DNA from 3 places in the Lysinibacillus sp. Y5S-8 genome. Region 1 is predicted to be linked to each of the others. Evidence: a T-box and tRNA genes for the amino acid it is inferred to sense, from the RefSeq annotation. Region 1 holds a T-box; the other regions hold tRNA genes.
The links. The T-box of region 1 lies ahead of trpS (tryptophan--tRNA ligase). A T-box ahead of a tRNA ligase gene usually reads a tRNA of that ligase, here a tRNA-Trp.
Positions count from the first base shown of each region.

Region 1 (3,248 bases):
GCATTGACAGATGGTGGAGTTGATCCATCACAAGTTGATTATATTAATGCACATGGTACTAGCACACCTTATAATGATTTATTTGAAACACAAGCTGTTAAAACTACTTTTGGTGATCATGCGTATAAGCTTGCTATGAGCTCCACAAAGTCTATGACAGGTCACTTATTAGGAGCAGCTGGTGGTGTGGAAGCGATTTTCACAGCATTAGCCTTAAAAGAAGGCATTTTACCTCCAACAATTAATTTAGTAGATCCAGATCCAGAATGTGATTTAGATTATGTTCCAAACGAAGCAAGAGAAGCAAACATTCAATATGCGATGAGTAATTCTCTTGGTTTTGGTGGTCACAATGCCAGTCTCCTATTCAAAAAATATGAAGCATAATATATAAACTTAAAAAAACGTCAGCCTAATTTAAACGGCTGACGTCTTTTTTTATAGTTTTGTGAATAAATGATAAGTAAGAAGAAATAGAAAGGATGCCTCTACTGTGTTTCGTCTCTTTTTATTTTTAGTAAGCTATGGCTTAATGATCCTCTCTGTAGGGAATCTCATATTGTATTTAAATTATCGAACATTAGGTTATTCCTGGAAGGTTGTTTTCAAATTTATTTTTCAAACAACAGAATTTTATATGGCGGTAGGAGCCTGCATTATCATTTGTGCTGTTGTGCTTGATTTAGGCTTTGATCGCTCCACAGACAAGCCATAAATTAGCGACGTGTGCGGCCGAGACCCATTGCATCTTCCATGCGTTTTAATGTAGCACTGGCAATCGCATTCGCCTTTTCAGCACCTTCATCTAAGATGACATCTAATTCAGAGGATTCTACTAAATGATAGAATTTTTCTTGAATTGGTGTTAGATGTTCGATAACAGCTGTTGCAACACCTTGCTTGAATCCACCATAACCAATTCCTTCATATTTTTTGACTAAATCTTCAATGGCTATACCAGAAATAGCCGATTCGATTGTCAATAAATTTGAGACACCTGGTTTATTTTCTACATCAAATGCAACAATACCATCAGAATCCGTAACCGCTGATTTAATTTTTTTCTCAATGTCCTTTGCCGTATCTAGCAAACGGATTGTCGCTTTCGTATTAGGGTCAGATTTACTCATTTTCTTTGTTGGCTCTTGTAAGGATTTAATACGAGCGCCTGCTTTTGGTAATTGAATTTCTGGAATTGTTAAAACGTCACCAAAGCGTTTATTAAAACGTTCTGCAAGGTCACGAGTTAGCTCGATATGCTGCTTCTGATCATCGCCGACAGGGACAATGTTTGTGTTGTAAAGTAGAATGTCTGCAGCCATTAACGGTGGATATGTTAAAAGAGCAGCAGAAACGCTTTCTTTACCATGTGATTTATCTTTAAACTGTGTCATACGTTCTAGCTCCCCGATAGACGCAACACATTGTAACATCCATCCTGCCTGAGCATGCGCTGGCACCTCTGATTGAATGAATAACGTAGATTTTTTAGGGTCGATGCCAGTAGCAATATAGGTAGCTGCCAGCTTACGAATGCTTTCACGTAATTCTTTAGGATCCTGGGCAACCGTGATCGCATGCTGATCAACAATACAATAAATAGCATTTCCTTCGTCTTGTAGTGCAGGGAATTGCTTGAATGCTCCTAAATAGTTCCCTAAAGTAACGATTCCTGTAGGCTGTACGCCTGAAAAAATAGTTGTCATTAAAAGTTCCTCCTCGAATTCAAATTCCATGATGGTTGTCAGCGGCGTTTTGCTCACTTTTCTACCTCACGATAAAGACAAAAAAACATCATGCGTCCTCATTAGATTTTTTCTAATGAAGGGACGAATGATGTTTTGAATCCGCGGTACCACCCAGCTTGCCTAAAAGGCCACTCAGCTTCGTAACGTGAAGGGACGAGCTCTGCTAATAGCTTCTAACAGCGTTCACAAAGCTAACTCGGAAGTCCATTCCACATGTCTCCACGATCTGTTTGCAGCAACCACAGACTCTCTAAACGTGAAATGAACATATGTACTACTCTTCGTCAGCGTTTTTCTCAATTTAAATTATTCAAATTGATTTGATTGCAAAGAATTATATTATAAAGATTCCATTGTGTAAAGTCAGACTTTTGACGGTGGTTTTTTTCGAGAAAAAATTATATGCTTTTTTTGTTGTGTAATTTTGTTATAAATATAAAATTTTTTATTAAAATTGTGTTTAGGTGTACACGTCAAATTGACAATTTTCTCGTTTAATCTTTTTAAATGAGAACAACTAAGATACATGCTTGGATGTTTAAAATGCACTGAAAGTGGGAATGTTAGTAGTAGCACATAAGATAGAAGGAAATACGCTTTATTAAAAGCTGTATAAAGAGACAGAATAATTCGTGACGGGTTCAGTCTTTTTTTATTGGAACTATATTCAAATACAGCTGAGTACTGTATAATGGTACTGTGTATTTTACTTTACATTAATTCTAATTTAACACTTTGGTTCTGGTTTATAGATAATGATTACAAAATGAAAGGATGTGTCAGAATGATCGTAACCCTATTTACATCACCAAGTTGTACCTCTTGTCGTAAAGCGAAAGCTTGGTTAGAGGAGCACGAAATTCCATATACAGAACGTAATATATTTTCTGAGCCACTAAGTATTAGTGAAATTAAAAAAATTTTACGTATGACAGAAGACGGGACAGATGAAATCATTTCTACTCGTTCAAAAATATTTCAAAAATTAAATGTGGATGTTGAAAGTTTACCACTACAACGTTTATATGAATTAATTCAGGAGTATCCTGGTTTATTACGCCGACCAATTATTTTGGACGAAAAACGTCTGCAAGTTGGCTATAATGAAGATGAAATTCGTCGCTTCCTACCTCGAAAAGTCCGAGCATATCAGCTTCAAGAAGCGCAACGAATGGTGAATTAAACCTACTCATTTTGAATAATATATATTGTAGATGTTACAAATGTGGAATGCATGTTGTGACATCTATTTTTTTATGTTTTACTTATGTAAAACCTTCTATATGAAGTATAATAATTGATAGGGAAAAGTCATATATTTCCGTAAAAGTATGTTAAACTTGATTTAAGTTAAATAGTTTACTACAATTTCAATAATTCAAATATCTTCTGTGAAATGGTGTATATCCTTTTCATTTTATGACAGAACAGCATACAATAGAGTTAGAGACAACTGTGAACAAAAAAATTCATGTTTGCGGTTCCTCGATGGTTTTACTG
Region 1 is NZ_CP145889.1:765,280-768,527, forward strand. Features, by position in the region: gene fabF (beta-ketoacyl-ACP synthase II) at 1-387, shown strand, start outside; gene V6670_RS03535 (hypothetical protein) at 494-715, shown strand; gene trpS (tryptophan--tRNA ligase) at 717-1,706, opposite strand; T-box leader at 1,823-2,045, opposite strand; gene spxA (transcriptional regulator SpxA) at 2,536-2,931, shown strand.

Region 2 (3,248 bases), 1.5 Mb from region 1:
ATCGAACACATTGATTATTATTTTACAAATAACTACGTGCTAAATTATCTTCTGAATGAAAAAATATCTATTGCTGAAAGCAATGGAATAACTTTAAACGTTAAATCTTTCTTTCCTGAAAGGATTAAATTAGATACTGATATTTTTGCAGTTGTGCTAGGTAATTTAATAGATAATTCTATAAACGCAGTCTTACGTTTATCAAATTCTAAAGAAAAAGAAATTTCACTTCTTATCAAACAATTTGATCAGAACCTACTTATAGAAATTTCAAATGTATTTGATACTGCGGAGCTTCAAACTCGAAAGAATAGACAATTCGAGGGAATAGGAATTAAAAATGTGAAAAGAATTGTAGAAGAGCATGGTGGAATTTATAATCAATGGATTCAAGATAATCAGTATATCGTAAGTATACTTTTACTCAATGTATATGAAAAAGAAGATGAATGTAACAGCTAAAGTAGAATGGAATGAACACTTTTATCCAAAATTCTCCAAATTTTACAAACTAGAAATATTCTGTTTATAGGAGGCTGTATCAATGGAGGAGAAGCTAGTGTTATATGTATTCAATACCCGTTTTTCAACGAAATGCACACATTCTAAAAGAAAGAATTGAAGAAAATGATCAAATAGCATTCGAAACTTTTACAGAAATGTATAATAAGTAGTGATTAACATCTCCTATTGCACAAGTATAACTAATTCGTCATAAGCTTACGTTTGTTTTTCTACACGTGAGCTTTTAGTTTATTCTCTTTTTTATATTTAATATACCTTTCAAGTGTAAGGGAATAATGTTTTTTTGAATTAGGAAATTCTTTTTCAATAGCTTCTTTTAGAGTGTTAGTCATTTTATCTTCTCCATTATACAATCCTCTATTGATAATACCGTTAAAACGCCCTACATAGTCCTTTGCAGAACTTTCGCTAATATTATACTCCTGCATCAAATAATCCTTAAACTCCATCTTCATCCCCCTTTAGAACATATTATTTAAAAGAATTCTACAACCTTTCATAAAACCCTTTTTGGATAACAGCTTGTGTAAAACAAAATCAATTCTTATCGTTTTCTATCGTATTATCAACAATGCAAAAAGCTCATAAACCCTGTTATATCAAGGTTTATGAGCTTTCTTAACTTTTTAATCGTAACGTAAATTAATCTAGTGATACCGGTGGTCGGGGTCGAACCGACACTCCAAAGGAACACGATTTTGAGTCGTGCGCGTCTGCCAATTCCGCCACACCGGCATAATGGAGATAAAAAAAATCGGATACACCGATTCGAATTAAAATATGGAGGCGGCAACCGGATTTGAACCGGTGATAAAGGTGTTGCAGACCTGTGCCTTACCACTTGGCTATGCCGCCATCGAAGTTGGAGCGGAAGACGAGGTTCGAACTCGCGACCCCCACCTTGGCAAGGTGGTGTTCTACCACTGAACTACTTCCGCAAAATGGCTGGGGTACCTGGATTCGAACCAGGGCATGACGGAATCAAAATCCGTTGCCTTACCGCTTGGCTATACCCCAAAAGATAATTATATAAATGGGGCGACTGATGGGAATCGAACCCACGAGTGCCGGAACCACAATCCGGTGCGTTAACCACTTCGCCACAATCGCCATTATATTATGATTTTTATTAATTTTATTTTAAATGGGGCGACTGATGGGAATCGAACCCACGAATGCCGGAACCACAATCCGGTGCGTTAACCACTTCGCCACAATCGCCATAAAATTAATTGGCAGGGGCAGTAGGAATCGAACCCACACCAAAGGTTTTGGAGACCTCTATTCTACCGTTGAACTATGCCCCTATAATAATAAAACTGGTGGAGGGGGACGGATTCGAACCGCCGAACCCTAAGGAGCGGATTTACAGTCCGCCGCGTTTAGCCACTTCGCTACCCCTCCGGGAATACATGGTGCCGGCGATAGGAGTCGAACCCACGACCTACTGATTACAAGTCAGTTGCTCTACCAACTGAGCTACACCGGCAAAAAAACATGATGGGTCAGGACGGAATCGAACCGCCGACACTTAGAGCTTCAATCTAATGCTCTACCAACTGAGCTACTGACCCTTGTTATTAAAATAAATGGCGGTCCCGACCGGGATCGAACCGGCGATCTCCTGCGTGACAGGCAGGCATGTTAACCGCTACACCACGGGACCATTTGGTTGCGGGGGCCGGATTTGAACCAACGACCTTCGGGTTATGAGCCCGACGAGCTACCACTGCTCCACCCCGCGATAATCATATACTATTGTAAAAATAATGGTGGAGGATGACGGGCTCGAACCGCCGACCCTCTGCTTGTAAGGCAGATGCTCTCCCAGCTGAGCTAATCCTCCATCTGGGTATTTAAATGGTGACCCCTACGGGATTCGAACCCGTGTTACCGCCGTGAAAGGGCGGTGTCTTAACCACTTGACCAAGGGGCCAACTTTTGGAATAAATCAAAGTGCTGGCGGAGAGTAAGGGATTTGAACCCTTGAGACAGTGTTAACCGCCTACACGATTTCCAATCGTGCTCCTTCGGCCACTCGGACAACTCTCCAAGAATGGCTCCGAAGGCAGGACTCGAACCTGCGACAACCTGATTAACAGTCAGGTGCTACTACCAACTGAGCTACTTCGGAATGATTTTAGTATATAGCCTAGCGACGTCCTACTCTCACAGGGGGAAGCCCCCAACTACCATCGGCGCTAAAGAGCTTAACTTCCGTGTTCGGTATGGGAACGGGTGTGACCTCTTTGCCATCATCACTAGACTATTTGAAAGACAATACTTATTATAGCATATTTTATCAAAATTACAAGTATATTATAATGTTTTTTATTCTTTCAAAACTGGATAAACGGTTCATTGAATGGTTCAAACATTTTGGTTAAGTCCTCGATCGATTAGTATTCGTCAGCTCCATGTGTCACCACACTTCCACCTCGAACCTATCTACCTCATCGTCTTTGAGGGATCTTACTTACTTGCGTAATGGGAAATCTCATCTTGAGGGGGGCTTCATGCTTAGATGCTTTCAGCACTTATCCCGTCCACACATAGCTACCCAGCGATGCCTTTGGCAAGACAACTGGTACACCAGCGGTGTGTCCATCCCGGTCCTCTCGTACTAAGGACAGCTCCTCTCAAATTTCCTACGCCCACGACGGATAGGGACCGAACTGTCTCACGACGTTCTGAACCCAGCTCGCGTACCGCTTTAATGGGCG
Region 2 is NZ_CP145889.1:3,932,382-3,935,629, forward strand. Features, by position in the region: gene V6670_RS19215 (GHKL domain-containing protein) at 1-462, shown strand, start outside; gene V6670_RS19220 (hypothetical protein) at 735-974, opposite strand; tRNA gene V6670_RS19225 (tRNA-Leu) at 1,180-1,260, opposite strand; tRNA gene V6670_RS19230 (tRNA-Cys) at 1,307-1,380, opposite strand; tRNA gene V6670_RS19235 (tRNA-Gly) at 1,389-1,463, opposite strand; tRNA gene V6670_RS19240 (tRNA-Gln) at 1,468-1,542, opposite strand; tRNA gene V6670_RS19245 (tRNA-His) at 1,560-1,635, opposite strand; tRNA gene V6670_RS19250 (tRNA-His) at 1,671-1,746, opposite strand; tRNA gene V6670_RS19255 (tRNA-Trp) at 1,759-1,832, opposite strand; tRNA gene V6670_RS19260 (tRNA-Tyr) at 1,846-1,929, opposite strand; tRNA gene V6670_RS19265 (tRNA-Thr) at 1,939-2,014, opposite strand; tRNA gene V6670_RS19270 (tRNA-Phe) at 2,027-2,099, opposite strand; tRNA gene V6670_RS19275 (tRNA-Asp) at 2,116-2,191, opposite strand; tRNA gene V6670_RS19280 (tRNA-Met) at 2,195-2,269, opposite strand; tRNA gene V6670_RS19285 (tRNA-Val) at 2,296-2,371, opposite strand; tRNA gene V6670_RS19290 (tRNA-Glu) at 2,387-2,461, opposite strand; tRNA gene V6670_RS19295 (tRNA-Ser) at 2,486-2,577, opposite strand; tRNA gene V6670_RS19300 (tRNA-Asn) at 2,583-2,659, opposite strand; rRNA gene rrf (5S ribosomal RNA) at 2,676-2,791, opposite strand; rRNA gene V6670_RS19310 (23S ribosomal RNA) at 2,905-3,248, opposite strand, start outside.
Region 2: it encodes a tRNA-Trp, which carries the amino acid that the T-box ahead of trpS (tryptophan--tRNA ligase) is inferred to sense. The anticodon was not compared.

Region 3 (3,248 bases), 510 kb from region 1:
ACTCGGCAAAATGACCCCGTAACTTCGGGAGAAGGGGTGCTCTTGAGCGTGCAAGCGCATGAGAGCCGCAGTGAATAGGCCCAGGCGACTGTTTAGCAAAAACACAGGTCTCTGCAAAACCGTAAGGTGACGTATAGGGGCTGACGCCTGCCCGGTGCTGGAAGGTTAAGAGGAGTGGTTAGCGCAAGCGAAGCTGCGAATTGAAGCCCCAGTAAACGGCGGCCGTAACTATAACGGTCCTAAGGTAGCGAAATTCCTTGTCGGGTAAGTTCCGACCCGCACGAAAGGCGTAACGATCTGGGCACTGTCTCAACGAGAGACTCGGTGAAATTATAGTACCTGTGAAGATGCAGGTTACCCGCGACAGGACGGAAAGACCCCGTGGAGCTTTACTGTAGCCTGATATTGAATTTTGGTACAACTTGTACAGGATAGGTAGGAGCCAGAGATCTCGGAGCGCCAGCTTCGAAGGAGGCGTCGGTGGGATACTACCCTGGTTGTATTGAAATTCTAACCCATGCCCCTTAGCGGGGCAGGAGACAGTGTCAGGCGGACAGTTTGACTGGGGCGGTCGCCTCCTAAAAGGTAACGGAGGCGCCCAAAGGTTCCCTCAGAATGGTTGGAAATCATTCGTAGAGTGTAAAGGCACAAGGGAGCTTGACTGCGAGACCTACAAGTCGAGCAGGGTCGAAAGACGGGCTTAGTGATCCGGTGGTTCCGCATGGAAGGGCCATCGCTCAACGGATAAAAGCTACCCCGGGGATAACAGGCTTATCTCCCCCAAGAGTCCACATCGACGGGGAGGTTTGGCACCTCGATGTCGGCTCATCGCATCCTGGGGCTGTAGTCGGTCCCAAGGGTTGGGCTGTTCGCCCATTAAAGCGGTACGCGAGCTGGGTTCAGAACGTCGTGAGACAGTTCGGTCCCTATCCGTCGTGGGCGTAGGAAATTTGAGAGGAGCTGTCCTTAGTACGAGAGGACCGGGATGGACACACCGCTGGTGTACCAGTTGTCTTGCCAAAGGCATCGCTGGGTAGCTATGTGTGGACGGGATAAGTGCTGAAAGCATCTAAGCATGAAGCCCCCCTCAAGATGAGATTTCCCATTACGCAAGTAAGTAAGATCCCTCAAAGACGATGAGGTAGATAGGTTCGAGGTGGAAGTGTGGTGACACATGGAGCTGACGAATACTAATCGATCGAGGACTTAACCAAAAACGTTTGAAACATTCAATGCACGTTTATCCAGTTTTGAAAGAACAACTCTTTCAACTGAATAAGTGAAGTGATGATGGCAAAGAGGCCACACCCGTTCCCATACCGAACACGGAAGTTAAGCTCTTTAGCGCCGATGGTAGTTGGGGGCTTCCCCCTGTGAGAGTAGGACATCGCTTCGCTTATTTTTCGTGGAGGATTAGCTCAGCTGGGAGAGCATCTGCCTTACAAGCAGAGGGTCGGCGGTTCGAGCCCGTCATCCTCCACCATTATTTATACAACAGTATAGTATTATCGCGGGGTGGAGCAGTGGTAGCTCGTCGGGCTCATAACCCGAAGGTCGTTGGTTCAAATCCAGCCCCCGCAACCAAATGGTCCCGTGGTGTAGCGGTTAACATGCCTGCCTGTCACGCAGGAGATCGCCGGTTCGATCCCGGTCGGGACCGCCATTTTTTTTTGCCGGTGTAGCTCAGTTGGTAGAGCAACTGACTTGTAATCAGTAGGTCGTGGGTTCGACTCCTATCGCCGGCACCATTCCCTTGGAGGGGTAGCGAAGTGGCTAAACGCGGCGGACTGTAAATCCGCTCCTTAGGGTTCGGCGGTTCGAATCCGTCCCCCTCCACCATTTTAGGGGCATAGTTCAACGGTAGAATAGAGGTCTCCAAAACCTTTGGTGTGGGTTCGATTCCTACTGCCCCTGCCAGGTATTGAGGTACTCGTTCATATACAGCTGTTATAATTTATATAGTGGCGATTGTGGCGAAGTGGTTAACGCATCGGATTGTGGTTCCGACATTCGTGGGTTCGATTCCCATCAGTCGCCCCATTTTCAAATTGGGGTATAGCCAAGCGGTAAGGCAACGGATTTTGATTCCGTCATGCCTAGGTTCGAATCCTAGTACCCCAGCCATTTTTCTTTTTTACGAGCCATTAGCTCAGTTGGTAGAGCATCTGACTTTTAATCAGAGGGTCGAAGGTTCGAGTCCTTCATGGCTCATCGTTTTTAATGAATATTGCGCCCGTAGCTCAATTGGATAGAGCGTCTGACTACGGATCAGAAGGTTATGGGTTCGACTCCTGTCGGGCGCGCCAATAAATTTATGTTTTCGGAATGTAGCTCAGCTTGGTAGAGCACTTGGTTTGGGACCAAGGGGTCGTAGGTTCGAATCCTGTCATTCCGACCATTTTTTATGTTAAATGGGGCCTTAGCTCAGCTGGGAGAGCGCCTGCCTTGCACGCAGGAGGTCAGCGGTTCGATCCCGCTAGGCTCCACCAGTTCAATATTTTTGGAGGTATACCCAAGTCTGGCTGAAGGGATCGGTCTTGAAAACCGACAGGCGGGTAACACCGCGCGGGGGTTCGAATCCCTCTACCTCCTCCATTTTGGGTCAGTAGCTCAGTTGGTAGAGCATTAGATTGAAGCTCTAAGTGTCGGCGGTTCGATTCCGTCCTGACCCACCATTATTTGCGGGTGTAGTTTAATGGTAAAACCTCAGCCTTCCAAGCTGATGTCGTGAGTTCGATTCTCATCACCCGCTCCAAAATGGGCCTATAGCTCAGCTGGTTAGAGCGCACGCCTGATAAGCGTGAGGTCGATGGTTCGAGTCCATTTAGGCCCATCATTATTCCGAAGTAGCTCAGTTGGTAGTAGCACCTGACTGTTAATCAGGTTGTCGCAGGTTCGAGTCCTGCCTTCGGAGCCACGGCCCGTTGGTCAAGTGGTTAAGACACCGCCCTTTCACGGCGGTAACACGGGTTCGAATCCCGTACGGGTCATCAAGCATGTAGCACAAATATGTGTTACATGCTTTTTCTTTTATCAATAAATGACATAGTAGTAAAGAGTGAAAGCTACGAATCCGCTATCAATGGTTCAGTAGCTTTTTTACATGACTAATATTTTGTTTCTCCTTTCTAATAAGATGTTTCCCACTACTTTTCCTTCTTCATTCACAATATTTTCTAACCATGATTCGATTCATTGTAAATTTGAACAAACTATTTCATATATGCAATATGTATGTTTTTTTATGG
Region 3 is NZ_CP145889.1:255,719-258,966, forward strand. Features, by position in the region: rRNA gene V6670_RS01155 (23S ribosomal RNA) at 1-1,214, shown strand, start outside; rRNA gene rrf (5S ribosomal RNA) at 1,281-1,396, shown strand; tRNA gene V6670_RS01165 (tRNA-Val) at 1,408-1,483, shown strand; tRNA gene V6670_RS01170 (tRNA-Met) at 1,510-1,584, shown strand; tRNA gene V6670_RS01175 (tRNA-Asp) at 1,588-1,663, shown strand; tRNA gene V6670_RS01180 (tRNA-Thr) at 1,673-1,748, shown strand; tRNA gene V6670_RS01185 (tRNA-Tyr) at 1,756-1,839, shown strand; tRNA gene V6670_RS01190 (tRNA-Trp) at 1,844-1,917, shown strand; tRNA gene V6670_RS01195 (tRNA-His) at 1,965-2,040, shown strand; tRNA gene V6670_RS01200 (tRNA-Gln) at 2,050-2,124, shown strand; tRNA gene V6670_RS01205 (tRNA-Lys) at 2,139-2,211, shown strand; tRNA gene V6670_RS01210 (tRNA-Arg) at 2,230-2,306, shown strand; tRNA gene V6670_RS01215 (tRNA-Pro) at 2,322-2,398, shown strand; tRNA gene V6670_RS01220 (tRNA-Ala) at 2,414-2,489, shown strand; tRNA gene V6670_RS01225 (tRNA-Ser) at 2,503-2,595, shown strand; tRNA gene V6670_RS01230 (tRNA-Phe) at 2,600-2,675, shown strand; tRNA gene V6670_RS01235 (tRNA-Gly) at 2,682-2,755, shown strand; tRNA gene V6670_RS01240 (tRNA-Ile) at 2,760-2,833, shown strand; tRNA gene V6670_RS01245 (tRNA-Asn) at 2,841-2,917, shown strand; tRNA gene V6670_RS01250 (tRNA-Glu) at 2,919-2,990, shown strand.
Region 3: it encodes a tRNA-Trp, which carries the amino acid that the T-box ahead of trpS (tryptophan--tRNA ligase) is inferred to sense. The anticodon was not compared.